DNA from 2 places in the Mesorhizobium sp. M1217 genome. Region 2 is predicted to be linked to the other one. Evidence: predicted binding sites of a transcription regulator. Region 2 holds the regulator's gene; the other holds the start of a gene.

Region 1 (14,833 bases), on a different contig from region 2:
CGCGCCTGGCTGCTTGCAGGCCGTTGCGCAGGGAAGGGTGTTGATGGGATCGATCAGCCTGCAGAAGGTCGGCAAGCTCTATGGCGCCGTTTCGGCGGTCCATGGCGTCGACCTTGAGGTCGAGGACGGCGAGTTCGTCGTCTTCGTCGGCCCGTCCGGCTGCGGCAAGTCGACATTGTTGCGCATGATCGCTGGGCTGGAATCCATCACCACCGGCAAGATCAGCATCAATGGCAAGGTGATGAACGAGGTGTCGCCGCGCGATCGCGACATTGCCATGGTCTTCCAGAACTATGCGCTCTATCCGCAAATGACGGTGCGCGAGAACATCGCCTTCGCGCTGCAGTTGCGTAAATTTGCCAAGGCCGAGATCGACCGCCGCGTCAGCGAAGCGGCGCGAATTCTCGACCTCGCCGATCTGCTTGACCGTAAGCCGCGCGAGCTCTCCGGCGGCCAGCGGCAGCGTGTCGCCATGGGCCGCGCCATTGTGCGCGATCCGGAGGCCTTTTTGCTCGACGAGCCGCTCTCCAATCTTGACGCGAAATTGCGCGTCCAGCTACGCGCCGAGCTCAGCCGCCTGCATGTGCGGCTCGGCGTCACCACAATCCATGTCACCCACGACCAGGTCGAAGCGATGACGCTCGGCAGCCGCGTCGCCGTCTTTTCGCGCGGCGCGCTGCAGCAGTACGACACGCCGCACGCGCTCTATCACGCGCCGTCCAACATTTTCGTTGCCGGTTTCATCGGCAGCCCGGCGATGAATTTCCTTGAGGCAACTGTAGTCGATGCCGGGCGCGGCAAGATGGTCGTGTCCATCGGCGACGGTCGGCTGGTTGTGACACCGAAGTCGGATGCCCACGACCTCCCGGCCGGCAGAACATTGCTGGCCGGCCTCCGGCCGGAGCACCTGTCATGGCGGCCTGCAGGCGAAGCTTCGGCCAGCGGGGGGGCAGCAAGCTGTCTGGCCGGCCGTGTCGAGCTGGTCGAACAGCTCGAACCTGAATCCTTCATCGCGGTGGCTCCAGCCAATCCCCAGGTCGTCATCCGCACCGCTGATGATTATTCGATCGGCACTCCCGCCGATCCGGCCGAGCTGGTGCGCCGGGATGCCCGCCTGATCGTGCTTCGCGTCAGCGCCGACAAGGTGCCGCGCCGCGACACGATGCTGGAACTCGTCATCGATGGTAGCCGCGCGCATCTCTTCGACGGCACCACGGGCAAGGCGCTGTGATGAGAACGCGTGCCGCCTCGAATTTCACCGAAGTCTTTGCGCTCGATCTTGGCGGGGGTCTTGTCGTCTGGCAACGAAGAAGTGGGTGTTTTCAAGCGCCCATCCGCCGCGAAGCCTGGCTGCCAGCCGGCGGACTTCCTTCAACCCTCGCCTTGCAGACGGAGAACTGACGATGCGTTCCACACTCAAGATGCCCAAGGTCGGCGATGCCGTCGATGAAGTCGTCATCAGCGAAATCCAGGCCAGCATCGGTGCCAAGATCACCGAGGGGCAAACCCTGTTCACGGTGGAGACCGACAAAACCCAGGTCGAGGTTCCCGCACCCTTCGCCGGAACCGTCATCGAGATATTGATCGCTGTCGGCGATGACGTGAGGACCGGCGCCCCGACCCTGGTGCTCGAGGTCTGACATGCCGAGGGTTCATTCGGCCCGCGACGAAAGGTTTGGCTCGTATCTCGACGACTACGAGATCGGCGACGTGTTCAAGCACTGGCCGGGCAAGACCGTTACCGAGGCCGATGACCACCTCTTTTGCCTGCTGACCATGGCGGCCAGCCCGCTCCACATCGACCGCCATTTCGCCGAGACCGAAATGGCGCAAGGCCGCAATGTCGTCGTCGGCACCTATGTCTACTCGCTGCTTCTCGGCATGAGCGTACCCGACATTTCCGGACGCGCGGTCGCCAATCTCGGCCTTAGCGAGCTGCGCCATCTCGCTCCGTTGTTCCATGGCGATACGCTCTATGGCGAGACCGAAATACTGGCGCAGCGTCCATCCGCCTCCAGGCAGGGCGAGGGGGTTTTGACCGTTCGCACGGATGGGTTCAACCAGGACCGGCTCAAAGTCTGCACATTCACGCGCTCGGTCCTGCTGCCGCTGCGCCCCGGGAAGGACGCGTGATGGACAAGCCGGCTCCGCCAGCGACCAAGACCGTGCCGAAGGCCGAAGCGTCGGGGCCGCTCGACGGCGTCCGCGTCATCGAGCTGGCCACCGTCGTAGCCGGGCCGGGTGCCGGCCGTTATCTTGCTGATTTCGGCGCGGAGGTCATCAAGGTCGAGGGGCCGGGTGGCGATCCGACCCGCCGCATGGGGTGGACCGGTCCGGGGGAAACGGATTCCTATTTCTGGAAACTGGTCAACCGAAACAAGCAGGTCATTGCGCTCGACCTCAAGACCGATACCGGCAAGGAAAATCTCTGGTCGCTGCTGCTCGACGCCAACGTACTGATCGAGAACATGCGGCCGGGCAAGCTCGAGGCGCTGGGTTTTGCGCCGGACGAACTGCTGCGCCGCAATCCCAGGCTGGTGATCCTGCGCATCACCGGTTTCGGCCAGGATGGTCCCTATGCCATGCATCCGGGCTTCGCCACGATTGCCGAGGCGATGAGTGGGTTTTCCGGGCTCCTCGGCGAGGCCGGGGGCCCGCCGCTGCTGCCGCCGATCGCCATGACCGACGAAGTCACCGCCCTTGTCGGCGCCTTTGCGGCGCTGGCGGCGCTGCGTCATGCCGAGCGGACAGGCGAAGGCCAGACAGTCGACGTCAATCTGCTCAACTCGATGTTCCAGATCATGGGGCCGTTACCGTCCGCCTATGCCCATCTCGGCTATCTGCAGCCGCGGCTCGGCTCCGGCATCCCCTACACCGTCCCGCGCGGCACCTATCGTTGCGCCGATGGCGTGTGGGTGGCGATTTCGAGCTCGTCCGATTCCGTCGCCCGCCGCGTCCTGGCCTTGATCGGTCACGGTGACGATCCCCGCTTTGCCGGCTTCCAGGCCCGCAGCCAGAACCGCGAGGCATTGGAGGCCTATGTCGCCGCCTGGGTCGCCGGCCGGCCATCCGAGGAGGTGCTGCGCGAGTTCCGCCGCGTCGATGCGGCAATCGCCAAGGTCCTCGACATGAGGGACATCTTTGACGACGAGCATTTCCGCGCCCGCGGTATGATCGCCGAAGTGGACGGCGTGGTGATGCAGAATGTCGTTGCCGGCATGTCGAAGACACCCGGCCGCCTGCGTCATCAGGGCCGTCCGTTCGACGCCGATACCGAGGCGGTGCTCGCCCGCTTCGCTGGGGGTCGGGGAGCCGCAAAGAAGCCGACGCAGAAGACCTGAACCACTTCAGTCCGGCGCGAGATTTCGGCGCAGCAATTTGCCGTTGGCGCTGCGCGGCAGGCTCGGCACGAAGAACACCTGTTTCGGCCGTTTGTAGGCGGCGAGCCTTTGCCCCGCCAGGGCGACGATATCTTCGGCGCTGACGCTGACGCCTGCCTTGCGCACGACATAGGCCGCGATGACCGAGACATCGTCGCGCACCCGGTGTTCGGCAACGGCGATCTCGGCGACGCCGGGGCAGGGCGCAAGCGCTGCCTCGACTTCCAGCGGCGAGACGCGGAAGTCGCCAGCATTCATCATGTCGCGTTCGATTTTCAGTTTCGCGACATGGAAAACCCGGATTCTGGCGGCGACAATACGCGACGTGGCGCGCGTTTCCGGCGTGTCCGTCGGAACCGTTTCGCGGAGCTTGAACGCGCCTGAGACTGTCAGGCCGGAGACGTTGGGGAAGGTACGCGCGGCAATCCAGTCGCTCGGCTTCCAGCCCGATTCGCGCGCCCAGAACATGCGCCGTCGAAACACCATGACGGTTGGTTTCGTCATCGACGACATTGCCAATCCCTGGCATGCCAGTTGCTTCAAGGCGGTGGACGCGGAAATGCGCCAGCGCGGCTATTCGCTTTACCTGATGAGCACCAACGGCCGCGCCACCGAGGAGGCGGCGGCGATCGACATGCTGCAGCATGGGCGGGCCGACGGCATGATCACGACCATCAACAACGAACAGGATGCGCGCACCATCAAGCGCTTGAAGGAGTTGCGGATTCCATCAGTACTGCTCGATCGCGACATTCCGCTCGAGATCGACGCGGTGCTGACCGAGCACGCCGCCGGGTTACGGCAGGCGACAAGCTATCTGATCGAACTCGGGCACCGTCGCATTGCCATCATCACGGCCGGCAGCGACATCAGGCCGGGCCGTGAACGGGGTGCGCGGCTTCGTCGAGGCGTTCCAGCGCAGCGGCCTGCCGGTGCCGCAGGACCTGATCCGCTCGCAAAGCCTCTCGGTGGACTTCGGTTTCCGCGAGGCCACCGCCCTGTTCCAGATGAAGGAGCGTCCAACCGCCATCATCGCCGCCGGCAACCGCATTCTGGTCGGCGTGCTGCGCGCCATCCAGCAGCAAGGCGTTTCGGTCCCGGGCGATATCTCGCTGATCGGCTGCGACAGGTCGGACGTCGCGCTGCTTTATCCCGGCCCGATCACGCTCATCGACCGGGCCGTCGAGGAGATCGGCCGCACCGCAGCACAGCTTCTGCTGGAGCGGCTCGGCCGCCAGAGCGAGCGGCCGGCGCAACGCATCGCCTTTCCGACCCATCTGATCCTCGGCGGCTCCTGCTTGCCCGTCCCGAAATAGAGGCGGTTCACGGCCTGGTTACTGCCGAATTGGATCGTTCTCTATTCAGATCAGGTCGGCTCTGGCGAGGTCGCGCATCAGATGGCTGGCGCCATAGGTCCAGTGCGGGCAGTCGGGTGACAGCCGCACGCGGTTGACCAAGGCGCCGAACTTGTCCGACGAGATGGTGACGATGTCGCTGACCTTGTGGGTAAAACCCTTGCCTTTTTCGCCGCGATCCTTCGACGGCACGAACATCGTGCCGAGATAGAGCGCGAGCCCGTCCGGGTACTGGTGGTGCGGCCCCATGGCGGCTGCGACCAGCTCTTCCGGCGAACGGCTGATCTCGGCCATCGAACTGGCGCCCTCCAGCGAGAACCCGTCCTCGCCCTCGACCTTCAGCCGTACGACCGCCTTCTTCACGTCGCCGATGGAAAATGTCTCGTCGAACAGCCGGATAAAGGGGCCAAGTGCTGCCGAAGCGTTGTTGTCCTTGGCTTTGCCGAGCAGGAGCGCCGAGCGTCCCTCGACGTCGCGCAGATTGACGTCGTTGCCGATCGTCGCCCCGACAATCCTGCCGCTGCTGGCGGCAATCATGGCGATCTCCGGCTCCGGATTGTTCCATGTCGAAACCGGATGCAGGCCAACATCGGCGCCGAAGCCGACCGAGGCCATCGGCTGGCATTTGGTGAAGATCTCGGCATCGGGCCCGATGCCGACTTCCAGATATTGCGACCAGGCGCCGCGCGCGATCAGCTTGGCCTTGATCTCCATCGCTTCCGGCGAGCCGGGTTTGAGCTTCGACAGATCGTGGCCGATCAGCCCGGCGATGTCGGCTCGAATGGCGTCCGCCTTCTCCGCCGAGCCGCGCGCCTGTTCCTCGATGACGCGCTCGAGCAGGCTGACGACAAAGGTAACGCCAGACGCCTTGATCGCCTGCAGGTCGACGGGGGACAGTAGGTACGGCGTTCCCGGATCGCGCGCTGTCTCGAAACTGTTGGCGGCAATGGCTTCGAGCGGGCCGATCGGCCGCCCCTTGGCCGAGCGGACGTGTCCTGCCGGATCCGGCAATTCGCAAATGTCGCGTACGGTCGGTGCCACATTTGACGTGATGTCGAAGACCGTGCCGTCGCGCACCGTGACCACCAGCGGATGGGAAGCATCGCTCGTCCGGGCGCGGCCTACGAAGAGGCCCTCGGCGGGCAAATGTGTGGCGTTCGTCATGACTTACGTTTCCTGTTGTCTTGTCCTTGGGCCGCGGCACTTTCAACAAATTCCCGCCAAACGTCTATCCCGCTTCCAGGGTGAGCTTTGTCAATTCTTTCCAGCGGTCTTCGCATCGCTGGACCTTGATCGAGCCTGACGTGCGCCAATGGCCATGGAAAACGCTCTTTCAAAATAATGAAATCGTCGCTAGGGTTTTCACTTACTGAAATCTCCAGGTGACGCTTGCGCTTACGGTTTTCCGATCCAATCTGGCAAAAGCCGCGGACAGCAACCGCGTTCCAGTCGCTTTTTCCAGCCGGCCGACGCGTCGATGTCGTCATCGTCGGCGGCGGCATCATGGGGCTGTCGACGGCCTTGCACGCCGCCCGGCTCGGTCTTGCCGTCCAGGTGCTGGACGCCGGCGAAATCGGCAATGGCGCATCCGGCCTGAACGGCGGTCAGGTCATTCCCGGCCTGAAATACGATCCGGACTGGCTGCTGGAGCATTTTGGTCTGGAGCGCGGCGAAGCGCTCGTCAACTTTGCCGCCTCGACCGCTGACACCGTCTTCGAATTGATCCGCGACGAAGGACTGGCGGTGCCGTTCGTCCGTAATGGCTGGATCCAGGCGGCGCATACCGGGACCGCGCTAAAAGCGGCGGCAAACCGGGATCGGCAGTGGCGCGCCCGCGGCGCCGATGTCCGGCTGCTGAGCGCGACGGAGATTGCGACGATGACCGGCGCGCAAGGCTATCTCGGCGGCTGGCTCGATCGCCGCGCCGGTGTCATCGATCCGCTCGCCTACACGTCGGAACTGGCGCGCGTCGCTGCCGCGGCGGGCGTGAAGATCGCCGAACGCCAGAACGTGATGCAGATCAGCAAGGGTGCTGGCATTTGGCACGTTTCGGCGGAAAGCGGCGCCGAACTGAAGGCCAAGGCGGTCGTTCTGGCGACCAACGCCTATACCGGCGGCCTGCTTCCGGGCCTCGCCGAGACGATCGTTCCGCTGCATTCCTTCCAGATCGCGACAGCGCCGCTATCGTCCAATCTCGCCGCGGCGATCCTGCCGGAAGGGCAGCCGGTTTCGGATTCGCGCCGCATCCTCGTCTATTACCGCAAGAGTGCCGACGGCCGGCTGGTGCTCGGCGGGCGCGGCCGCATGGCTTTGCCGAACGGCCCGGCCGACTGGGCGCATCTTGAACGCGCGCTGCTGCGGCTTTATCCGGCGCTGTCAGACATTGCCATTGAAAAGCGGTGGTTCGGCCGGGTGGCAATGACGCCGGACCATCTCCCGCATATCCACGAGCCAGAGAAGGGTCTGCTGGCGGTCGTCGGCTGCCAGGGCCGCGGCATCGGCCTGATGACCGCGCTTGGCGAGCGCATCGCCTCCTATCTGTCGAGCGGCGACACCAGGCAATTGCCGTTCCCGATATCGCCGATCCGGCCGATCCCTTTTCACGCGTTTCGGCAGGTCGGCGTTGCCGCGACCATCGCCTGGTACCGGATGCTGGACGCGTTCGAACGCTGACTTGCATTCCCCAGCGTGAAACAGCTTGACAGTTTCACCAATATGAAAAAAGCTTAGTCGATTTCAAATTTCGACGGACAGTCAATGTCGACCATTGCCGCAACGCAGCCGCTGCCGGAAACCCGGTCTTCGCCAGGCTTCCGTTTCGCTATGCTGCTGCCCGGCGGGCTGGTCACCTTTCTGCTGATCCTTTTCGCCCTTGGCTTGGTGTTCTTCCTTGCCTTCCGCGGCAATGACGGCTCGCTGCTGGGGGCTGGTTTTACCCTTGCGAATTTCGTCACTGTGGCCACCGATCCACTGTACTGGACGGTGACGCTGCGCTCGCTGGGCATCGCCGGCCTGGTCACGCTCGCAACCGTCGTCACCGCCTATCCCGTCGCCTATTATCTGGCTTTCCATGCCGGGCGGCGGCGTGGGCTGCTGCTGTTCCTGCTGACCCTGCCGTTCTGGACCAGCTATCTCCTGCGCGTCTTCGCCTGGAAGATCGTGCTTGCCTATAATGGCGTGCTGAACTCGGCGCTGATTGAAAGCGGCATCTGGTCGGAGCCGACATTGGCGTTCTTGAATACGCCGGCAGCAGTCGTCGTCACGCTCGCCCACGCTTATGCGCCATTCGCTATCCTGCCCATCTACGTGGCGCTGGACACGATCCCGAAATCGCTGCTCGAAGCCGCTTCCGATCTCGGCGCAAAACCGTTCACCAGCTTCCGCCGCGTCGTGCTGCCCAATTCGATGCCCGGCGTGCTGGCTGCGGCCCTCGTCGTTTTTGTGCCGACCGTCGGCGACTACGTCACCCCGGCGCTGGTCGGCGGCCCTGCCAGCACGATGATCGGCACACTGATCCAGGCCGAGTTCGGCAAGGCCAATGACTGGCCGTTCGGCGCCGCACTCGCCGTCGCCGTCATGCTTGTCATTCTCGCCGTGGTGCTGGTGGTGCGCTTCGCCGACCGCCGATACCGCAGCCGCACATGAACACAGCGCGTATCGATGCAAGGCAGGGCGGCGGCTGGCTCGGTGCCTATGTCCTTGCCTATCTGGTGTTCCTGTATTTGCCGATATTGCTGATCCCGCTGTTTTCCTTCAACAATTCCGTCCAGGCGGCATTTCCCCTGCAAGGCTTTACGCTTGAATGGTACGGCACGCTGTTAGGCAATTCGGCGCTGTCCGGTGCGCTCGCCAACAGCCTCGTCATCGGCGCCATTGCCGCCACCGGCGCCACGCTCTGTGGCATCACGGTGTCCTACATGGACCTCTACGGACGCTCGCCGCTGGCCGCCACCATCAGTGCCATAGCGCGGCTGCCGATCCTGATCCCAGGCGTCATCGTCGGCATATCGCTGCTCATCCTCGTCAACCTCGCCGGCTTTGGGCCGTCGCGCATTGCCATTGTGCTCGGCCACATATTGGTGGCGCTGCCGGCGACGGTGGTGGTCATGCGCAGCCGCTTCGCCGCCATCCCGAAGACCATCCGTGAGGCAGCGCTCGACCTCGGCGCCTCCGACTGGACGACCTTCAGGCGGGTGATGCTGCCACTCAGCCTGCCCGCCATTATCTCGGCGTTCATGCTGGCCTTCCTGACCTCGTTCGACGAGTTCATCGTCGCCTTCTTCCTTGCCGGTACCGAGCCGACGCTGCCGCTTTATATCTGGAGCCAGCTGCGCTTCCCGAAATCGCTGCCGACCGTCATGGCGCTGGGCACGGCGATCTTGGCCGTGTCCTTCGTCACCGCCGCACTCGCCGAAATCCTGCGCCATCGCGGGCTTGCCGCCGCTCAGCGGCCAGCGACCGCCAGCCTGTCAAAACCAGAAGAAACCGAAAGAGGAGAACTGCAATGGCATTCGACCTGAAATCGATAACGACAAAGACAGCGAAAACCGGACTGGCCGCCTTCGCGCTGGCGCTTGCGTCGACTGTCGCTTTTGCCGGCGACAAGCTGCAATATTTCACCTGGTCGGGCTATGAGCTGCCCGACTTCAACAAGAGCTTCCTCGCCGCGCACCCGGATGGTGTCGAAGCCTCGATGTTCGGCGACGACGATGACGCTTTCACCAAGGTCAAGGCCGGCTTCCGCCCCGATGTCGCGCACCCATGCTATGACAAGGTGGCGCGCTGGAACAAGGAAGGCCTGCTGCAGCCGATCGACACCAAGCGCATCAAGAACTGGGATTCGATCTTCCCGGTCTTCAAGAACCTGCCCGACCTGCAGGCCGGCGACGGCAAGGTCTGGATGGTGCCGTGGGACTGGGGCAACACCTCGATTCTCTACCGCACCGATCTGGTGAAGAACCCGGAAGCGAGCTGGAACCTGCTCTGGGACAAGCAATATGCCGGGCGCATGGCGACCATCGATGCCGTCCACGACACTCCGGTGGTGGCGGCCCTTCTTGCCGGCGTCAATCCATTCGACATGACGGCGGAACAGATGGACAAGGTTGCGGAGAAACTGCGCGAGCAGCGCCCGCTGCTCTCAAACTACACCACAGACATGACATCGGTCGAACAGGCGCTGGCCAGCGGCCAGCTGGTCGCCGCCATGACCTGGAATGCCTCGGCCACGTCGCTGAAGAAGCAAGGCGTGCCTGTCGAGTTCATGAAGCCGAAGGAAGGCATGCTTACCTGGGCTTGCGGTTTCGTCATGCTCAAGGACGCCAAGAACGTCGACCTCGCCTATGACTTCATCAACAGCCGGCTGGAAACGGACTCGGGCAAATACCTGATCCAGGCCTATGGCTATGGCAGCTCGACCAGCTCGGCTTTCGCTGCCGTGCCGAAGGAGGAGCTGGAGAAATTGCAGCTGCCGTCCGATCCGGAAGTGATGTTGAAGACCACCATCTTCACCGGGCCGATGAAACAGAATGATGAACTCGCCAAGATGTTCGAGAAGGTCAAGGCGGGCGGCTGAGCCTGCTTCTTCCTTCTCCCGCAAGGGGAAGGGAAAGCATTGGCAAAAAGGACGAATGGATGGACATGCTGGACGAAGCGGCTGAGAAGCCGAAGGACGACGCCGACGTCAGGGTCGGCCGGCGCGTGCGGGCGCTCAGGCTGGAGCGTAATCTCTCGCTGGCCGAACTTGCAGCCAAAGCCGGCGTCTCGATCGGAGCGCTGAGCCAGATCGAGCGCGGCATGTCGTCATTGCGGGTCCGAGTGATCTGGCCGCTCGCCGCCGCCCTCGACATCGAGCCGTCCGCGCTGATCGCCGACGGCAACGACGCCGGCAACGATCTTTATTGTGTGCGCGCCAACAGCCGGCGTCAGATCCCGGTCAAGTCGGAAGGCATCGCCAAGTCGCTGCTGTCGCCGCCGGCTGCTGCGCTGACCGGCATGCTGGTGACGGTGGAGGCCGGTGGCGGCACCGCCGAAGCCTACGCCCATGCCGGCCATGAATTCGGGTTCGTCCTTTCGGGCGAGGTCGAGCTGGTGGTCGATTCGACCAGATACGGCCTGAAGGCCGGCGACAGCTTCGCCTTCAAGAGCACCTTGCTGCATGCTTTCCGCAATCCGGGCAGCGAGCGCTGCCAGATCCTGTGGGTCAACACGACCAAGCCGTCCGAGGTTCGCGATGGCACCTGATCCACTCGTCCGGCTGGACAAGGTCTCCAAGATATTCCCCGGCAGCATCGTCGGGCTCGATGCCGTCGATCTCGATATTTCGCGCGGCGAGTTCCTGACCCTGCTCGGACCATCCGGCTGCGGCAAGACCACCAGCCTGCGGGTCATCGCCGGCTTCGAAAGCCCGTCGAGCGGCAAGGTTCTGCTCGAAGGCCGCGACATCAGTGCGCTCAGGCCCTTCGACCGTCCGGTCAATACCGTATTCCAGGACTACGCGCTGTTCCCGCACATGAACGTCGCCGAAAATGTCGGCTTCGGCTTGTCGCTGCGCAAGCTCTCCGGTGCCGAACAGGCAAAGCGCGTCGGCGCAGCGCTCGACATGGTCGGCCTTGCTGAAAAGCTCGGCGCCCGCGTGTCCGAATTGTCGGGTGGCCAGCGCCAGCGCGTCGCGCTTGCCCGCGCCATCGTCTGCGAACCGCGCGTGCTGCTGCTCGACGAGCCGTTATCGGCGCTCGATGCGCATCTGCGCGAACAGATGCAGGTCGAATTGAAGCGACTGCAGTCGCGCCTCGGCACCACTTTCGTCATGGTCACGCACGACCAGACCGAGGCGCTGTCGATCTCTGATCGCATCGTCGTCATGAACAAAGGCCGCATCGAGCAGATTGCGCCGCCGGCGACCCTCTACGACCGGCCCGCCACCAAATTCGTTGCCAGCTTCATCGGCACGATGAACCTTCTGCAGTCGCGCTTCGTCGGCCGTGACGGCGAGCGCTTGCGGTTCGCCGCCGGCGCCCTGCCGCTGGAAGCGGTTTCGGAGACGGGCGAACTGCCTGGCGAGGGCACGGTGCGCACCATCGGCGTGCGTCCAGAGGATTTTTTGGCGACGACCGAAGCGGCGGCCGGCACTGTACCGGTGCGGGTGAACAGCATCGTCTTCCACGGCCGCACCTTGCGCCTTCATGCGGAGCTGGGGCAGGGGACACAGGTGGTGATCGACGCGCCGCGCCGGGCGGAGGGTTTTCAATTCAGCGTCGGCGACGTGGCGCATATCAGCCTGCGCCGTGGCGCCAACTGCCCTATGCTGTCCAGCTAGGCAACGGCCGCGAATACGCCGACCGGGCGATCCACGATTTCCTCGAGATCAAGGGCATCATCGGCGACGGCGCCTGAGCCATCAACATACGGCCGACCGAAATGTGGTTGCGAGCGTTGGTGCTGCCAGTACCGGCGCTTGTATCATTTTCGTTTGATTTGTTCCCTTTTTGTTCTATTCTGCTTGGCTGGGCGGGAATGGCTTTGAGAGGAGCAATGAACATGAATGAGCTGCCCGCATTCAGGATCACCGAAAACGGCCAAGCCGTGTTCAACTGGCAGGAGCTGGATCGGCGCTGGAATGACCGGCTGTTCTTCGCCATTCTTCTTGAAAGTACGATCGCCGTGCCGCTTGCACGCCGGGCCGCCGTCTGGCGGCGAGAATCGGGATTGCGAGGGCAAGTGTTTCCGGCGGAACGCCTGCACATCTCGCTTATTGGGCTCGGCGACTATGATGGACTGCCGGAGGAATTGGTCAAAATCGCCCGCCACGTCGCCTCGATGGTCCAGGCGAAACCGTTTGAGGTGTCGTTCGATCGGTTGTCGGCTTTCGGCGGCGGTGCGTTGGTGCTGCGTGGCAGCGACGGCGTCCCGCCGCTGCAAGCGTTCTGGCGCAATCTTACCGCCCTGATCGCCGACAGCCCGCTGAAGCCCTTTGTGGGGAGCTCCTTTGAACCTCATGTTACATTGCTTCGTGACAAATTGCGGGTTCAAAGGGTTCGAGAACGGGCGATCGAACCCATCAGCTGGACCGTACGTGACTTTGTGCTCATCCGCAGTCTGATCCGGCAAGGCCGGTACGAAGAGCTCGGGCGCTGGCGGTTGAACGGCCACGACGATTCCGTGGCCGCAATGTGAGCCAAGCCAGGGTCCCCTCAGATCGTCTTGACGTAGCCCGCCAACTGATCCGCCACCGTGCCCCAGCCGTCGTAAAAGCCCATCTCCTCGTGGCTGTTGCGCGTGGCTTCGTCGCGGTGGATAGCGGTCGCGGTGTAGCGCGTCGCCTCGCCCTGCGATTGCAGCGATATGACGGCTGTGATGAATGGGTCGCCTGACGGCCGGTAGCCGGGCAGCAGCGCATCGGTCCACACCAGCCGCTCGTTCTGGACGATCTCGAGGTAGCAGCAACGCCTGTCGTTGACCTCCTTGCCGTCGGGCGACTGCATGCGGGTGCGGAACAGACCGCCGGGCCGCAGGTCGATCTCGCAATCGGTGATGATCCACGGCTTCGGCGTGAACCATTGGCGGACATGCTCGGGCTTCGTCAAGGCCGTCCACAGCAGTTCTCGTGGCGCCTCGATCGTCCGTTCGAGCACGAGGTCGAGCTTCGGATCGGGTTGAAAAAACGCGACCATATTCATCTGTCTGTCTCCTTGAGTTTCAGCACGTAGTCGTCGAACTGGTCGAGACGGCGCTCCCACAGCTCACGCTGCTCGGCCAGCCAGCTTTCCGCGAGCTTCAGCGGCTCCGGCGCAAGCCGGTAGGTCCTGACGCGGCCGGCCTTCTCCGAACGCACCAGCCCGCAGCCTTCCAAAACCCTGAGATGCTCGATGAAGGATGGCAGGGCCATCTCGAACGGCTGGGCAAGCTCGCTGACCGAGGCGGGGCTTCGGTTCAGCCGCTCGACCACGCGCCGCCGGGTCGGATCGGCGAGCGCACGGAAAATGCCGTCGATCGGTGGGGGGCTTTCGGTCTGCAGGCTCGTCATGGTCATTTCCTTGCCTCGGCCATTCCGCGTGACCAAAATTAGCTCGGGAAAATAGTTAGGAAAATTCCTTACTATTGGCAAGCGCAAAAATCACGGATGCCTGGCAAGGCAGCTGGAAAAGTGAGAGGCACGGTTTTAGGGTGCCATCAGATTCGACCGATCCGAGGAAGCGTTTTGACGATCACCATGTACGGCATCACCAATTGCGATACGGTCAAGAAGGCGCGTTCCTGGCTGGCGAGCCATGATGTTGCCTATCGCTTTCACGATTACAGGGCAGACGGGCTTGACGCGGATCGGCTGAACGGCTGGTCAGGCAAGGTCGGCTGGGAAATCCTGCTCAACAAGGCGAGCACGACGTTTCGCGAACTGTCGGACGAAGACAGGATGGGTCTAGATGAAAAGAAGGCCAAGGCGCTGATGCTGGCCAAACCGACGATGATAAAGCGACCGGTGCTGGAACTTGGCGATCGCATCCTGGTTGGCTTCAAGCCTGATGTTTATCAAGCGGCGATCCGTAGGAAGTAGGACCGACCCGCCGCGATCCGTCGCGCCCCCCTCTGTCCTGCCGGACATCTCCCTCTCTAGTGGGGAGATTGGATGTCACTTCGGCTTTCGCTAGTCTCCAAAGAAGGGCGCTTTCGGCGAAGCTGCCAATCTCCCCCCTTGAGGGGGAGATGTCCGGCAGGACAGAGAGGGGTGCTGTCCCGCCGGCATGCCGAATTGAGCGCTTCTACTCACGCAAATAGCTCGCCAGCGCCACCGCATTGTTATGCGCCTCGTCATGCGCGCCGTAGAGCAGCGTCACCCGACCTCTGCCCAGCAGAGCGCGCAGCTGGCCGACCGCCTCGCCGTTCCGGTCGAGCTCATCGCGGTATCGCCGCTGGAACTCCGCCCAGCGCGCCGGCTCATGGCCGAACCATTTGCGCAACGCATTGGTTGGCGCGATGTCCTTCAGCCAGACCGTCAGCGCCGCGTCCTCTTTGCGGACGCCGCGAGGCCATACGCGGTCGACGAGCACCCGCTGCCCGTCATCGGGCGCCGGCGGCTCATAGATGCGCTTGACCGCGAGC
Region 2 (14,833 bases):
CACCCAGGCCGCCGGCCAGCGATCGCTGCCGGCTATGTTGGCGCCGTTGGCATAGGCGTTGTCCCAATCGGCAATGTGACGTTCGAACACCCTGCGCCCTCCCCTGGCAATATGGCCCTGCAACGAGCGTGAGCATCGCGCGGCGCGTCGTCGCCAGCCTCACGATTCCAGCTCTCGCATCAATCTCAAGTGACAGCCGCCTTGATGGCGAAGCGCGCATCCTTCCACGCACCGGTGCGCAGGATGTCCTCAAGCACTTCGACGGCCTGCCAGACATCGGCATAGCCGACATAGAGCGGGGTGAAGCCGAAGCGCATGGTCGATGGCGCGCGAAAATCGCCGATCACGCCACGTTCGATCAGCGCGCGCATGATCTGGTAGCCATGCTCGTGCATGAATGAAATCTGGCTGCCGCGTTTTTCCCCGTCGCGCGTGCTTTCGAGCGTTAGCCCGTAAGTGCCGCACTTTGCCTCGACAAGCTCGATGAACAGATCGGCCAGCGCGATGCTCTTCTTGCGCACCGCCGTCATGTCGACATCGTTCCAGATGTCGAGCGCGCCCTTCAGCGTGCGCATCGACAGGACCGGCTGGGTGCCGCACAGAAACCGGCGGATGCCGGTGCCGGCCGCATAGCCTGGCTCGAAGGCGAAGGGCCGTGCATGGCCCCACCAGCCGGTGAGCGGCTGCTGGATGTCGGCAAGATGCCGCTCAGCCGCATAGATGAAGGCAGGCGCGCCCGGTCCGCCATTCAGATATTTGTAGGTGCAGCCAACGGCAAAATCGGCGTTTGCCTTGTCGAGCTCGACTGGCATCGCACCGGCGGTGTGGCAGAGATCCCAGACGATCATCGCCCCGGCTTCCTGGGCCCTGCGCGTCAGCGCCGGCATGTCGCGCAGTTCGCCCGACTTGTAGTTGACGTGGTTGACCAGCACCACGGCGGTGCCTTCGTCGATCAGCTCTTCGATGCTCGGCGCGTCGACCCCCGAGAGGCGAAGCAGCGTATCTTTTCGCGTCGAAACCACACCCTCAGCCATGTAGAGATCTGTCGGAAAACTGTCGCCCTCGGCGACGATGACCTGCCGCTCCGGCCGCATGGCCATGGCGGCGTGCAGCAGCTTGTAGATGTTGACCGATGTCGTGTCGCAGACCACCGTCTGGCCGGCCGCGGCACCGATCAGGCGCCCGAGCTGGTCGCCGAGTTCGAGTGGCATGTTGAACCAGCCGGCCGTGTTCCAGGCGCGGATGAGATCATGCGCCCATTCTTCGGTCGCTGCCTTGCTCAATTCATCGAAAGCGGCACGCGAAGCGGCCCCTAGCGAATTGCCGTCGAGATAGATCACTCCTTGCGGCAGCACAAAGCGGTCGCGCATCGCGCGCAGCGGATCTGCAGCATCCAACGCCTTTATGGCCACGAGATCGGGAATTCCTGTCATGATTTGTCTGCTCCCCCAAGATTCACCGCAACGCCGGACACGCATCGACGGCATCCATCGGTCACGAGCGGTTCTCCATTACCTGGTATCGCGCAGCAAGGCTCCACCGGCGACAAGTTGCCTGACCACGCGGTGGAAACCAGGAGCCAAGCCAACCCAAGGTTGGCGTTTTGAGTTCGTTTCGTTCACGGTGCATTGACCAAACCGCACAGTCGATACGGCTTCAATTCCGTGCCCCTTTGCCGGCTGACGGCCGATAGCAGTGCCGCCTTCTGGAAACCCAGAGGCCGCAAACGAAAGCAGAATCAAGGCGATGAGGCCCGCGGCGGTGAAAATGCAGCGTCCCGGTTTGGCGAGTGGTATCGTTACCCGAGCCCTAATACATTCATTAAACTTTAAACAGTTGCGGAACACAACTGGAACAGATAGTGTTTGTTCTGGGTTTGTTTTTCTGATTCTGTTGGGGGTCGCTATGCTGACACGCAAACAACACGAACTGCTTATGTTCATCCACGAAAGGCTGAAGGAAAGCGGTATCCCGCCCTCCTTCGACGAGATGAAGGAAGCGCTCGACCTGGCTTCCAAATCGGGAATCCACCGGCTGATTACGGCGCTGGAGGAGCGCGGCTTCATTCGCCGTTTGCCCAACAGGGCTCGTGCGCTGGAGGTGCTGCGCCTGCCCGATTCGATCGCCCCCGGCCTCAATGCGGCACGCAAGTTCTCGCCGAGCGTCATCCAGGGCAGTCTTGGGCAAGGTCCTCGGCAAGGCAAGCCGACATCGTCGCGCGTCCCTGCAGCCGGCAATGACGACGATGTCGTCGCCGCCGTGTCTATCCCGGTGATGGGCCGCATCGCCGCTGGTGTGCCGATCGATGCCATCCAGCACCAGACGCATTCGATCTCGGTGCCGCCGGACATGATCATGGGCGGCGAGCATTATGCGCTCGAGGTCAAAGGCGATTCGATGATCGAGGCTGGCATTTTCGACGGCGACACGGTGATCATCCGCAATGCCGATACGGCGAGCCCCGGTGAGATCGTGGTGGCACTGGTCGACGAGGAAGAAGCGACGCTGAAGCGGTTCCGCCGCAAGGGCGCCTCGATCGCCCTGGAAGCCGCCAATCCGGCCTACGAGACGCGCATCTTCGGACCAGACAGGGTCAAGGTGCAGGGCAAGCTCGTTGGGCTGATCCGCCGCTACTGAGCTGCGCCCTTGGCGCCGGCTTTTGGCTTGTCGGCTCTGCGGTATGGCGGCATGCCCCGCGCCGCGCGTGAAAATTTCCGCTGCACGTGCCAGGGCCGGTATGATTTTTCGACGGCGAAGCGGATTTCGGCGCGTGTTGCCGCTTGTGGATCGAAATAGACGGCCGCACTTCCCGCGCGCGCCAGTTGCCGTTTGGTGACGACGAGGACCAGCCGGTCGTAGTAGCAGGGATTATGGGCGGTGGCGTCGTCGATGACGATCAAGCTGGCAAAGGCGCAGGCTGGCCGTGCAGTATCGCGGTCATTGGCTAGCGCGATGATCGCGCCGGATGGATGCCTGGCAAGGCAGAGACCGTCCGTGCAAATGAACGGCATGCCCGGCGGTAAGTCGGCCGGATCGGCAATGTCGAATTGCGGATCGTTCTTTCCAGGTGTTTCCGGCGCGACGATAGCCTCTGATGTGAGCGCGCGTTTCCAGTTGTCGATGGTGAACTCATTCGGGCGTGCCCGGTTGACCGCGAGTTCACCGCTGCCGATCGGCAGCGCGACGAGCCGTGCGTCCTCCGAGATCAATACATCGGGTACGCGCGTCTGCGTTGTCGTTAGCAAGCCGGCGAGCGCAAAAGGAAGGGCCACGAGCCGCAACCAGGTCGTCGCCATGCTGGCAATGACGAGGGCGATCGTCACCAAAAGGACAGATCTCAGCGAAATCAGCCCGACCGCATCGATCGGCGAGCGCTCGGAGATCCACCCGGACAGGGCGATCATCGCCGTCAGCCCCTTGCCCATCACGTAGAGGAAAGGCCCATCCGCGCCGAACGGCATCGCCAGCGCACTGAGGACGGCGAAGGGCATGACGACCAGTGAGACGATAGGCATGATGGCCAGATTGGCGAACAGGCTGAGCGGCGCCACGCGCTGGAAATGCCATATGGCGAAAAGCGCCGTGGCGCTCCCTGCAATGATCGAGGTCATCGCCAGGCCGCCCATGCCCATCAGTACCTTTCTAGTGGCAAAGCGTAGCGGCGACCGCCGGGGCGGCGGCGTGGTGGCCCCGCCGGCGCGGTAATCGGACCAGCCTGCATAGGCGCCGACAAGGGCCGCCGTCGCGGCGAAGGACATCTGGAAGCTCGGACCGACCACCTCGTGCGGCGACACCAGAATGACCGCGATGGCCGAGATCGCCAGGTTGCGCATGGTGAGCGCGGCCCGGTCGAACAGCACGGCGATAAGCATCACCGCCAACATGATGAAGCTGCGTTCGGCCGCCACCACAATGCCGGAAAAGACGAGGTAGGCCGCAATCGAAAAAAGCGCGGCGGCCGCCGCGTATTTCTTGACCGGCCGTCGCGATGAGAAATCGGGAAACAGCGCAAAGGCGCCGCGCAGCAGCGCCATAATGGTGCCGGCGACCAACGCCATATGCAGCCCCGAGATGGAGATGATGTGGTAGATGCCGGTACGCCGCATCGCTTCGTTGATCTCCTCGGGAATGCCGGCGCGCACGCCGACGATCAGCGCAGCAGCAATCTCGCCCTCGGCGCCGCCGATGCGGCTGCGGATATGGTCGGCGATGGATTCGCGCGCGTCTTCGATCGCGGAAGAAAGCCGCGCGGCAAACGGCATGCTGCCCGACGACACGACTTTCGGATTGCCGAGAAAAAAGCCGCTGCCGCCGATACCGGCAAAATAGCTGTCGAAGGAGAAATCATAGCTGTCGGGCCGCACCGGCCCGGTCGGCGGCAGCAGCCGCACATAGCCGGCGATCTCGGAACCGGCGGTCAGCTCAGCCGGTATTTTCATCGCCGAAACGCGGACCCGTTCCGGCATGTAGCGCAGTGTCGGCCTGGCGGTTGAGATCACATCGATCGTCAGCCTGATGCGGCCGCTCGCCATGGGCTCGAACGATACGACGCGACCCGTGAGGCGCGTCGAGATTTCGGAACCGAGCATATGCGTTCCAACACGCCAGGTCTCGACCTTGGCGGCAAGCACGCCAAGCGCGCAGAGCAACGCCGCCATGAAGCACAGGCGGGTTCTGGGCCACGATCGCGAGGCGACGGCACAGAGGGCTACCAAGGCGACGATTGCGATCGGCTGTGGAAAGGCCGGCTCCACCGCCAGCGCAAAATATACGACCACCCCGCATGCGAGGAACACCGGCACCAGCAGGAAGGCGACCCCACGGTCGAGCTCCAGGCCGGCCGCCGAGGTTACGCCGTTGCGGATACGGGACGGTGACGGGAGGCGGAAACGCCGGCGTAGGCGCACGATGGGCTCGGCCGCGGGCACGGGAACCGTTGCTGGGTCGCTCGCCGGCAGCGACGGGGCATCAAAGCGTGGAGCCGGCAGCAATGCCGGTGCCGGCAGGACAGGCACGGGCGCGGCAAACAGCAAGCGTTCGCTGACGCCGCTGCCAACGTCCTCGCCCTCGCCCGCACCACGGCCTCGCACAGCCATCGGGTCTGCCCCTTGCGCCCTCGACCTCCTATGCTACATGAACGCGCAACGCGCGAAAGTCCGCAAACCCACTTCCTTCGCCTGCCTGAGAGTTCCATGCCCGACAAGGTCGTCACCCGTTTTGCCCCCTCGCCCACCGGCTATCTGCATATTGGCGGGGCGCGCACGGCGCTGTTCAACTGGCTGTATGCCAAGCACACAGCCGGCACGATGCTGCTGCGCATCGAGGACACCGACCGCGAGCGTTCCACCGATGCGGCAACCGCGGCCATCCTCGACGGGCTTTCCTGGCTTGGCCTGACATGGGACGGTGAGCCGGTGTCGCAGTTCGAGCGTGCGCCGCGCCATCGCGAGGTGGCCGAGGAACTCGTTCGCATGGGCAGGGCCTATTATTGTTACGCGACGCCTGCCGAGTTGGAGGCAATGCGCGAGAGCGCACGAGCCAAGGGGCTGCCTCCCCGCTATGACGGCCGCTGGCGCGACCGCGACCCCTCCGAGGCGCCGGCCGGCGCCAAGGGGGCGATCCGCATCAAGGCGCCGACAGACGGCGAGACGGTTGTGCATGACCGCGTCCAGGGCGACGTGCGCTTTCCCAACAAGGATCTCGACGATTTCATTATTCTGCGCTCGGACGGCAACCCGACCTACATGCATGCCGTCGTCGTCGACGATCACGACATGGGCGTCACCCACATCATCCGCGGCGACGACCATTTGACCAACGCCGCCCGCCAGACGGTGATCTACCATGCCATGGGGTGGGAGGTGCCGTCGATGTCGCATATCCCGCTGATCCACGGTGCCGACGGCGCCAAGCTGTCGAAACGGCACGGTGCGCTCGGCGTCGAGGCCTATCGCGCCATGGGCTACCTGCCGGAGGCGCTGCTCAATTATCTGGCGAGGCTTGGCTGGAGCCACGGCGACGATGAGATCATGTCGATCGCCAACATGATCGCATGGTTCGACATTGGCGACGTCAACAAAGGCGCCGCCCGTTTCGACTTCGCCAAGCTCGAGGCGCTGAACGGCGTGCACATGCGCCGCATGAACGACGCGGCGCTGCTCGACATCTTCATCGCCACTCTGCCCTATCTCGACGGCGGTCCGGCGATCGCAGCTAGCCTCGACGACAGACGCAAGGCGCAATTGCTTGCCGCTTTGCCAGGCCTGAAGGAGCGCGCCAAGACGCTGGTCGAACTTGTTGAAGGGGCTGCATTCCTGTTCGTCGAGCGGCCGATGCCGGTCGACGAGAAGGCGGCGGCGCTGCTCAGCGGTGAGGCGCGCGCGATCCTGCGGGGCGCTCATGCGGCACTGGCCACGATTTCGGACTGGTCTGCCGCCTCGGCGGAAGCCGCGATCCGCGACTATGCGCAGGCCGGAGGCCACAAACTCGGCGCCGTGGCCCAACCTCTGCGCGCCGCGCTCACCGGCAAAAGCACCTCGCCCGGCGTCTTCGATGTGCTGGCCGTGCTTGGCCGCGAGGAAAGCCTGGCGCGGATTGCTGATCAAATCGATTAGGAAACTGGCCCAAGAAGATTGGCATTGAAAGGTGTGTTTCGCAGTGCAACATTGGGTCTTGGCCTAATCTGGCGCGCAGATTCAATTGCGGGCGCAAATGTGCGTATTCCGATGCTTTTGACGTGTTGGGTTCAATGTTTTGCCGTTGCCGGCCTGAGGAAACAAAAAGGAGTTTGCTATGACCGAACCTGCGACAAAGATGGAATTTGGCGGCAAAACCCAGGCGTCGACGGCAAAACTGGAACTCGACGGCAAAACCCATGAATTCAAGATACGAAGTGGTTCGGTAGGACCTGATGTCATCGACATCGGTTCGCTCTACAGCACCACCGGCGTATTTACCTACGATCCCGGTTTTACGTCGACGGCGAGCTGCGAATCGGAAATCACCTTCATCGATGGCGATGCCGGTATTCTCTTGCACCGCGGCTACCCGATCGACCAGCTGGCCGAGCACGGCGACTTCCTCGAAGTCTGCTATCTCTTGCTCTACGGAGAACTACCGACCAAGGCGCAGAAGGACGATTTCGACTACCGGGTGACGCGCCACACCATGGTGCATGAGCAGATGTCGCGCTTCTTCACCGGCTTCCGCCGCGATGCGCATCCGATGGCGGTGATGTGCGGCGTGGTCGGCGCGCTGTCGGCCTTCTATCACGATTCCACCGATATCTCGGACCCTTATCAACGCATGGTCGCCTCTATGCGGCTGATCGCCAAGATGCCGACGATCGCGGCGATGGCGTATAAATACCACATCGGCCAGCCGTTCATTTATCCGAAGAACGAACTGAATTTCGCAGCCAACTTCCTGCATATGTGCTTCGCCGTGCCTTGCGAGGAATACAAGATCAATCCGGTGCTGGCGCGCGCGATGGAGCGCATCTTCATCCTGCACGCCGACCACGAGCAGAACGCCTCGACCTCGACCGTCCGCCTCGCCGGCTCGTCGGGCGCCAATCCCTTTGCCTGTATCGCTGCCGGCATCGCCTGCCTGTGGGGTCCTGCACATGGCGGAGCCAACGAGGCAGCCCTGAACATGTTGGGCGAGATCGGCCATGTCGATCACATCCCGGAATTCATTGCGCGCGCCAAGGATAAGAACGATCCGTTCCGATTGATGGGCTTTGGCCACCGCGTTTATAAGAACTACGATCCGCGCGCCAAGATCATGCAGAAGACCGCGCACGAAGTCCTGGGCGAGCTCGGCATCAAGGACGATCCGCTGCTCGACATCGCCATGGAGCTGGAAAAGATCGCGCTGACCGATTCCTATTTCATCGAGAAGAAGCTCTACCCCAACGTCGATTTCTATTCCGGCATCACGCTGAAGGCGCTGGGCTTCCCCACTACCATGTTCACCGTGCTGTTCGCGGTTGCCCGCACCGTCGGCTGGATTGCGCAGTGGAAGGAGATGATCGAGGACCCGCACCAGAAGATCGGCCGTCCGCGCCAGCTTTATACCGGTGCGCCGGAACGGGATTACGTGCCGATCGCGAAGCGGTGAAAGTAGCGAGTAGCGAGTAGCGAGTAGCGAGTAGCGAGTAGCGAGTAGCGAGTAGCGAGTAGTAGCTGAAGCAGCTTGGCTGTTACGGCCAGCACCATTTCCTATTCGCTACTCACTACTCGCTCACTTCCTCACCATACCCATCACCACCCCCGCCGCCATCTCGCCTGACGGCTTGTCGGTTGCCATACGCCCGGCGATGTCGGCAAAACCGTCCTTCTGCCAGGCGCGGTAGGCGGTATCGGAGAATAGCGCCTCCAGCTGGCGCGCCAGATAATGCGGACGCACATATTGGTTGTAGTGTTCCGGCACGACCGGCCGGTCGGCGATGAGATTGGGCAAGGCTGCGCTCCAAACTTTGATCAGTCCCTGCGCCATGCGCATGACCGGATCGAGCCGGTAGCAGGAGATCATCGGCACGCCCGCCAGTGCCAGTTCCAGCGATACCGTCCCCGACGCGATCAGCGCCGCATCGGCCTTGCCGAAGGTCTGCCATTTGCGTTCGGCATCAAGGATGATCTCCGGCTTCTCGTTCCAGCTCGCGACCGAGGTCCTGACCAGGTCGGCGACGTGCGGCACCGTCGGCAACAGCAAGCGCAAGCGGTGCCCGCGCGCCCGCAGGATCGATACCGTTTCGCCGAACGGCCCGACCAGGCGCCGCACCTCGCCGCGACGCGAACCGGGCAATACAAGCAACGTTTTCACACGGTCGGCGGAGAGGTCACGCGGCTGCGCCTGCGCCCTGGCGGCACTGACTATGCCCGGATCGTGTGCAAGGCGATGCCCGACATAGGTGCCGGGCGGCCCGCCCAGGCGAGCGAGTTCCTTCACCTCGAACGGCAGGATACAAAGAATGTGATCGACATATGGCTTCATTGCCGCCGCCCTGCCCGGCCGCCAAGCCCATACGCTCGGGCAGACATAGTGGACGATCGGGATCGTCGGATCGGCGGCGCGCACCTTCTTGGCGACGCGCAGCGAGAAATCCGGACTGTCGATGGTGATAAGGCAGTCGGGCTTTTCATCGACAATCGCGTTTGCCGTCTGGCCGATCCGCCGCATCAGGCGCGGCAGGTCGCGCAGGATAGCGCTAAGCCCCATCAGCGCGATCTCGCTGCCGTCGAACAATGGCGCCAAACCGAGCGCCTGCAAATGGCGGCCGCCGATGCCTACGAGCCGAACTTCGCGCCCGGTCATGCGCTTTAACGCCTGCACAAGGTCGGCGCCAAGCAGGTCGCCGGACTCCTCGCCGGCGACGACGGCTATCTTCAACGGCTGCTCATTCGCCATGCGCCGGCTCCGCAGCAGGCAGGCCGATCACGAACAGGCCGAGTGCATTGGCACGCCCGATGGTGGCAGGACATTCGAGCACCAGCGAGCGGCCGGCTTCGACGGCAATGCCGGCCAGTCCGGCGGCATGCGCCGCCTCGACGGTCAGCGGGCCAATGGAGGGCAGATCGGCACGCAGTTCCTGACCGGGCTTGGCGCATTTGACCAAAACACCACGGCTCCTGCCAGCCAGCCTGCCGTGCCCGCGTAATTGTTTTGTCCGCTCGAGCAGCCCGTCTGTGCCCTCGACGCCTTCCAGCGCGATGGCGCGGCCACCAACCGCAACAGCCGCCTGGCCAATATCCAGCGCGCCGATAGCTTTTGCTGCAGCGTGCGCCGCCTCGATGTCGCGCCAGTCGGATTTGCGTGGCGCCATCTTGGTCAGCGGGCCTTCGGCGGCGACCAGTTCCGGCACGATCTCGTGAGCGCCGACAACCTTGATGCCGCTGCGCTCGATCCTGCGCACGAACAGTTTCAGCACCGTATCGTCCCCCCGGGTTACACCGACGAGAAGGCTGGGTAGCCAGGCGAGCAGGCCCAAATTGAGGCGCATGGCGCTCAGCATGGGGCGGCGCGTAATATGTCCCGCGGTCACCAGATGCGTAACGTGATGCCGCTTGAGCATCGGCAGCAGCGAGCCGACGTCCTCCAGCCTCAAGCTTGCCTGCTCATAGGGCTCGAAATCGACTATGCGGTCGACCTCGCCCGCCGCCATGACGACGAAGGGAGGTTTGCCTTGCCGGGCGAGCGCTCGGGCAATTTCGACCGGGAGACTGCCGCCGCCGGCGATGATGCCGACCTTGGCATCTGGCGCGAGATCAAGGCCCTTTCCGGCAGCCTCAATCTTCGTCATCTGCCCTCAGTCTTCATCATCGGTATCGTCGCCGTCGCCACCTTTGAGCGACGGCACGGCATAGTGCCGCTTGCCGCGGCCAGCGATGAAATCGACGATCTTCATGGCCGTCGGCGACGAGGCGAATTCCGCCTTGGCGAACTCGATGTTTTCGCCGACGGTCCGAGAGCGATCGAAGATCGTGTTGTAGGCTTTGCGCAGCAAGTGGATCTCGGAACGCGGCAGGCCGGCGCGCTTCAGGCCAATGATGTTGAGGCCGCGAAGGCTGGCACGGTTGCCAACGGCGATGGCGTAGGGAATGACGTCGCCGACGATCGCCGAGCAACCGCCGAGAAAGGCGTTATCGCCGATGCGGACAAACTGATGAACCGCGGTAAGGCCGCCGATGTAGACATTGTCACCGACTTCGCAATGCCCGCCTAACGTCGCTTGATTGGCGAAGGTGGCGTTCCTGCCGACCACGCAGTCATGTGCAATGTGGGCATAGGCGAGGAAATTGCCGTTGTCGCCGATCGTCGTTTCGCCGCGGCTGGAATCGGTGCCGAGATGCATGGTGACGCCTTCGCGGATCGCGCAGTTCTCGCCGATCACCAGCGTGGTACGGCCGCCCTTGTGCTTGGTGTTCTGCGGCGGCCCGCCCAGTATCGCCATCGGATAGACCTTGGTCGATGCACCGATGGTGGTCGCGCCCATCACCGACACATGGCTGACCAGTTCGACACGGTCGCCGATCACGGCGTCGGGGCCGACGTAGCAGAAGGGTCCGATGCGGGCGCCTTCGCCGATTTGGGCGCCTGCCTCGATGACCGACGATGGATGGATGACTGTCTGGATTTTCATTAGCATTCGTTTGTCAGCCGCTTGCGACCATCATTGCCGAGATCTCGGCTTCCGCCGCCTTGGTGCCATCGACGAGGGCCTCGCAGGCGAATTTGAGAAGATTGCCGCGTTTCTTGATTTTCTTCACATGAATTTTCAATTGGTCGCCTGGAACGACCGGCTTGCGGAACTTGGCGTTGTCGATGGTCAGGAAATAAACCAGCGACGGCTTTTCCGTACCGAGGCTGCGGATGCAGATGGCGCCGGCCGTCTGCGCCATCGCCTCGATGATGAGCACGCCGGGCATGACCGGCTGGTCGGGGAAATGACCTTGGAAATGCGGCTCGTTTATGGTGACGTTCTTGATGCCGATGGCGGATTCGTCGCCATCTATGTCGACAATGCGGTCGATCATCAAGAACGGATAGCGGTGCGGCAGGAGCTTCATCAGCCGCATTATGTCAACCGCTTCGAGCGTCGCCGCTGCGATCTCAGCCATTTCCCCCCTCACCCTGTTTGCGCGTCCGTGCAAGTCTGCGCAAGGCCGCTATCTCGCGCATGGCTTCCGCCATCGGCTGCGCCGGATATCCTCCCCAAATCTCACCTGCAGGCACATTGCTCATAAACCCGCTTCTTGCGGCAAGCTTGGCCCCGGACCCGATGGTCAAATGATCCGCAAGGCCGACGCCGCCACCCATGGTGACGTTGTCGCCTACCGTCACCGAACCGGAAATACCCGAAAGCCCGGCTATAATGCAATTGCGGCCGATGCGAACGTTGTGGGCGATCTGCACCAGATTGTCGATCTTGGTGCCCTGGCCGATGATCGTGTCGGACATGGCGCCGCGATCGACGGTCGTATTCGAGCCGATCTCGACGTCGTCCTGAATGATGACGCGGCCGATCTGCGGAACCCGCTCCGGACCCTTGGCGCCGGCAACGAAACCGAAGCCATCCTGGCCGATCCTGGCACCGCCATGGATGATGACGCGATTGCCGATCAACGCATATTGCACGCTTGCACCTGGACCGACATAGCCGTCGCGGCCGATCTGAGAGGAAGGACCGATAACCGCATGCGGGGCAATGACGGTTCCGCTGCCGATGGCAGCGCGCGGCCCGATGACCGCGCCTGCTTCGATGATCGCACCGGCCTCGACATGGGCGGTCGGATCGACATGGGCGTGCGGCGAGATACCGGTTTCGCCGGTCATCGGTCCAGGCGTTGCAGCCGCCGGGAAAAGCAGGCGCCCGACCATTGCGAAAGCCTGCTGCGGGCGCGGATGCACCAGCACCGCAATGCCCGCCGGCGCCTTGCCGGCAAATTCGGCGGGGCAGAGAACCGCTGCCGCCCGCAGTGACTGCATCAGCGCGAAATTGCGCCTCCCATCGACGAAGACAAGCGCGTTCTCGCCGCCTTCGTTGGCGGGCGCCAGAGCCTCGATCGATACATCGGAGAGACCGGAATCGACAAGCGTCGAGCCGGTCAGATTCGCGACTTCGCCGGCCGTATACCGGCGTGAGGGCGCGAAGAACACCGGATCGGTCATTCCAGAAGCAATATCCAGCTAGCGCATGACCCCGGAAATCGGAAGTCGATCCTCGGAAAGGATCATGCGCAAAAACAAAGTGCTACAACATCCTTTGCGTGTCCAATAGGACGCGCTGCGCTGTAGTGTCGGGTCACCGCCCATCCGGATCCAAACGAGCCGGAAGCATCGTTACCCGCACATCAGAAGCGGGTCGATATACCGAAGTTGAATTCCTGCACGTCGTCGGTCTTTTCCTTCTTGACCGGGATCGCATAGTCGATGCGGATCGGACCGAAGGGCGATGCCCACATCAGGCCGACACCGACAGAAGCGCGCCATTCCATTCCGGTTGTCGACTGATCGACGAGGCCACTTGCAATCTTGCTGCCGTAGAGCGTTGCCGCATCGGCAAACACTGCCCCGCGGAGGCCGAAGCTTTCCGGGATAACCGGCAGCGGGAACTGGGCTTCGGCCGAGGCGTTGAAATAAGTGGTTCCGCCGAGATGGTCGTTGCGGTTGTCCAAGGCAACCGGACCGATGCCACCATATTCGAAGCCGCGGATCATACGGTCGCTGCTCTGGAAATGGTCGAAGACACGTAGATCGCCGCCGCCATATCCCTGGACATGGCCGGCGCCGCCGGAAATGAGGCCTACCAGATCCAATTGTTCGGACAACGTCTGATAGATGCTGCCGCGCGCCGTGACCTTGATGAACTTGGCGTCGCCGCCGACGCCGGCCACTTCGGTGTTGACATTGGCATAAAGCCCGTCATGCGGGTTCTTCATGTCGTCGATGGTGTTGTAGATCAGGCCGAGGCTGACCGACGACTTGAGCCATGGGCTCTCGTTAACTCCGTTTTGGATCGCCTGGGAGACGTTGCAACCGGCCATTGGGTCGCAGTCTTCGTCGAACTCGTACTTCTCTTGCGCGATATTGTACGCGAGCTGCGTCGTGATGTTGTCGGTGATCGGCAGACCGAAACGCACTGTCGCGCCCGTCGTATCGCTGTCGTAATGGTCGTAGTTTCGGCTCTGCTTGTAGATGTCGAAGCCGGCCGCGATGCGCCGCCCAAGGAAATAAGGTTCGGTGAAAGAGAAGCTGTAGTCGCGCGAGTTCTTGCCGCCGCCCGCCGCCACCTTGATGAATTGGCCGCGACCGAGGAAATTGCGCTCACTGATAGAACCTTCGACGGACGGACCTGACGTTTCGCCACCAGTCGAATAGCCGGCACCGATCGAGAATTCACCGGTCGACTTCTCGACTACGTCGACCACCAACACGACCTGGTCCGGCTCAGAGCCCGGAACGGTGGAAATCTCGACTTTCTCAAAATAATCGAGCGCTTCCAGCCGCCTCTTCGCGCGCTGGATGAGAACCTGGTTGAACGCATCGCCTTCGCTGACATCGAATTCGCGGCGAATGACGTAGTCGCGCGTTCGATCGTTTCCGCGGATCTCGATGCGCTCGATATAGGCCTTGGTGCCCTGGTCGATTGTATACACAACCGAGATCGTGTGGTTTTCGAAGTTGCGATCGCCGCGCGGCGTCACCTGGGCGAAGGCATAGCCCGAACCGGCGACTTTCTCGGTCAGCGCGATGATCGTGTCCTCGACGTCCTTGGCGTTATAGACATCGCCCTTGTGGGTCTGGACTACCGATTCAAGCGACTTGCTGTCGACCTCGGGGATTGTGCTTTCGACACTGACATCGCCGAACGTATAACGCTCGCCCTCCTGCACCGTGATGGTGACGGTGTATTTGTTGGTGGTGTCGTCGAGTTCGCCGACAGCCGAGACGACCTGGAAGTCGGCATAGCCGTGATTGTAATAGAAGCGGCGCAACAGCTCTTGGTCGGCCCGCAGCTTGTCCTCGTCATAGACGTCGTCGCGCAGCACGAAGGAAAGGAAGGACGAGCGCTTGGTGGAGATGATGTCCGACAGACGGCGGCTCGAATAGGCGCTGTTGCCGACGAAATTGATCGCTGCGATCTGGGTGCGGCCGCCTTCGTTGATGTTGAAGACCACGTTCACGCGGTTGTCGCCGAGATCCATGATCTGGGTGGTCACGGCGGCGTCGTCGCGGCCGATACGCCTGTAAGCGGCCTTGACCGCCTCAACGTCGGTGTCGAGTTGCTGTTGCGAGAAGGTGCTGCGCGGCTTCAATTGCACCGCAGCTT

Evidence for each region. Region 2 encodes LexA, which represses DNA repair genes until DNA is damaged. Its sites were predicted from a motif close to TGTTCNNNNTGTGTTCNG; they were not measured.
Region 1: NKH37_RS30170 (2'-5' RNA ligase family protein) is a predicted target of LexA. The motif match lies at 12,213-12,230, and genes of this name have one in related genera.

The regions. Positions count from the first base shown of each region.
Region 1 is NZ_JAMYMA010000024.1:73,467-88,299, forward strand. Features, by position in the region: gene NKH37_RS30100 (ABC transporter ATP-binding protein) at 44-1,231, shown strand; gene NKH37_RS30105 (biotin/lipoyl-containing protein) at 1,404-1,640, shown strand; gene NKH37_RS30110 (MaoC family dehydratase) at 1,642-2,133, shown strand; gene NKH37_RS30115 (CaiB/BaiF CoA transferase family protein) at 2,133-3,341, shown strand; gene NKH37_RS30120 (AMP-binding enzyme) at 3,348-3,641, opposite strand; partial or broken gene NKH37_RS30125 (LacI family DNA-binding transcriptional regulator) at 3,640-4,176, shown strand; gene NKH37_RS30130 (substrate-binding domain-containing protein) at 4,262-4,696, shown strand; gene NKH37_RS30135 (fumarylacetoacetate hydrolase family protein) at 4,742-5,899, opposite strand; gene NKH37_RS30140 (NAD(P)/FAD-dependent oxidoreductase) at 6,125-7,408, shown strand; gene NKH37_RS30145 (ABC transporter permease) at 7,493-8,380, shown strand; gene NKH37_RS30150 (ABC transporter permease) at 8,377-9,255, shown strand; gene NKH37_RS30155 (ABC transporter substrate-binding protein) at 9,240-10,310, shown strand; gene NKH37_RS30160 (cupin domain-containing protein) at 10,370-10,978, shown strand; gene NKH37_RS30165 (ABC transporter ATP-binding protein) at 10,968-12,053, shown strand; gene NKH37_RS30170 (2'-5' RNA ligase family protein) at 12,275-12,910, shown strand; gene NKH37_RS30175 (SRPBCC family protein) at 12,928-13,407, opposite strand; gene NKH37_RS30180 (ArsR/SmtB family transcription factor) at 13,410-13,760, opposite strand; gene NKH37_RS30185 (ArsC family reductase) at 13,935-14,288, shown strand; gene NKH37_RS30190 (DUF488 domain-containing protein) at 14,494-14,833, opposite strand, start outside.
Region 2 is NZ_JAMYMA010000001.1:348,352-363,184, forward strand. Features, by position in the region: gene NKH37_RS01785 (hormone-sensitive lipase) at 1-90, opposite strand, end outside; gene kynU (kynureninase) at 186-1,433, opposite strand; gene lexA (transcriptional repressor LexA) at 1,906-2,637, shown strand; gene NKH37_RS01800 (ComEC/Rec2 family competence protein) at 2,631-5,096, opposite strand; gene gltX (glutamate--tRNA ligase) at 5,193-6,614, shown strand; gene gltA (citrate synthase) at 6,793-8,121, shown strand; gene lpxB (lipid-A-disaccharide synthase) at 8,245-9,411, opposite strand; gene NKH37_RS01820 (LpxI family protein) at 9,401-10,303, opposite strand; gene lpxA (acyl-ACP--UDP-N-acetylglucosamine O-acyltransferase) at 10,310-11,143, opposite strand; gene fabZ (3-hydroxyacyl-ACP dehydratase FabZ) at 11,157-11,621, opposite strand; gene lpxD (UDP-3-O-(3-hydroxymyristoyl)glucosamine N-acyltransferase) at 11,614-12,672, opposite strand; gene bamA (outer membrane protein assembly factor BamA) at 12,855-14,833, opposite strand, start outside.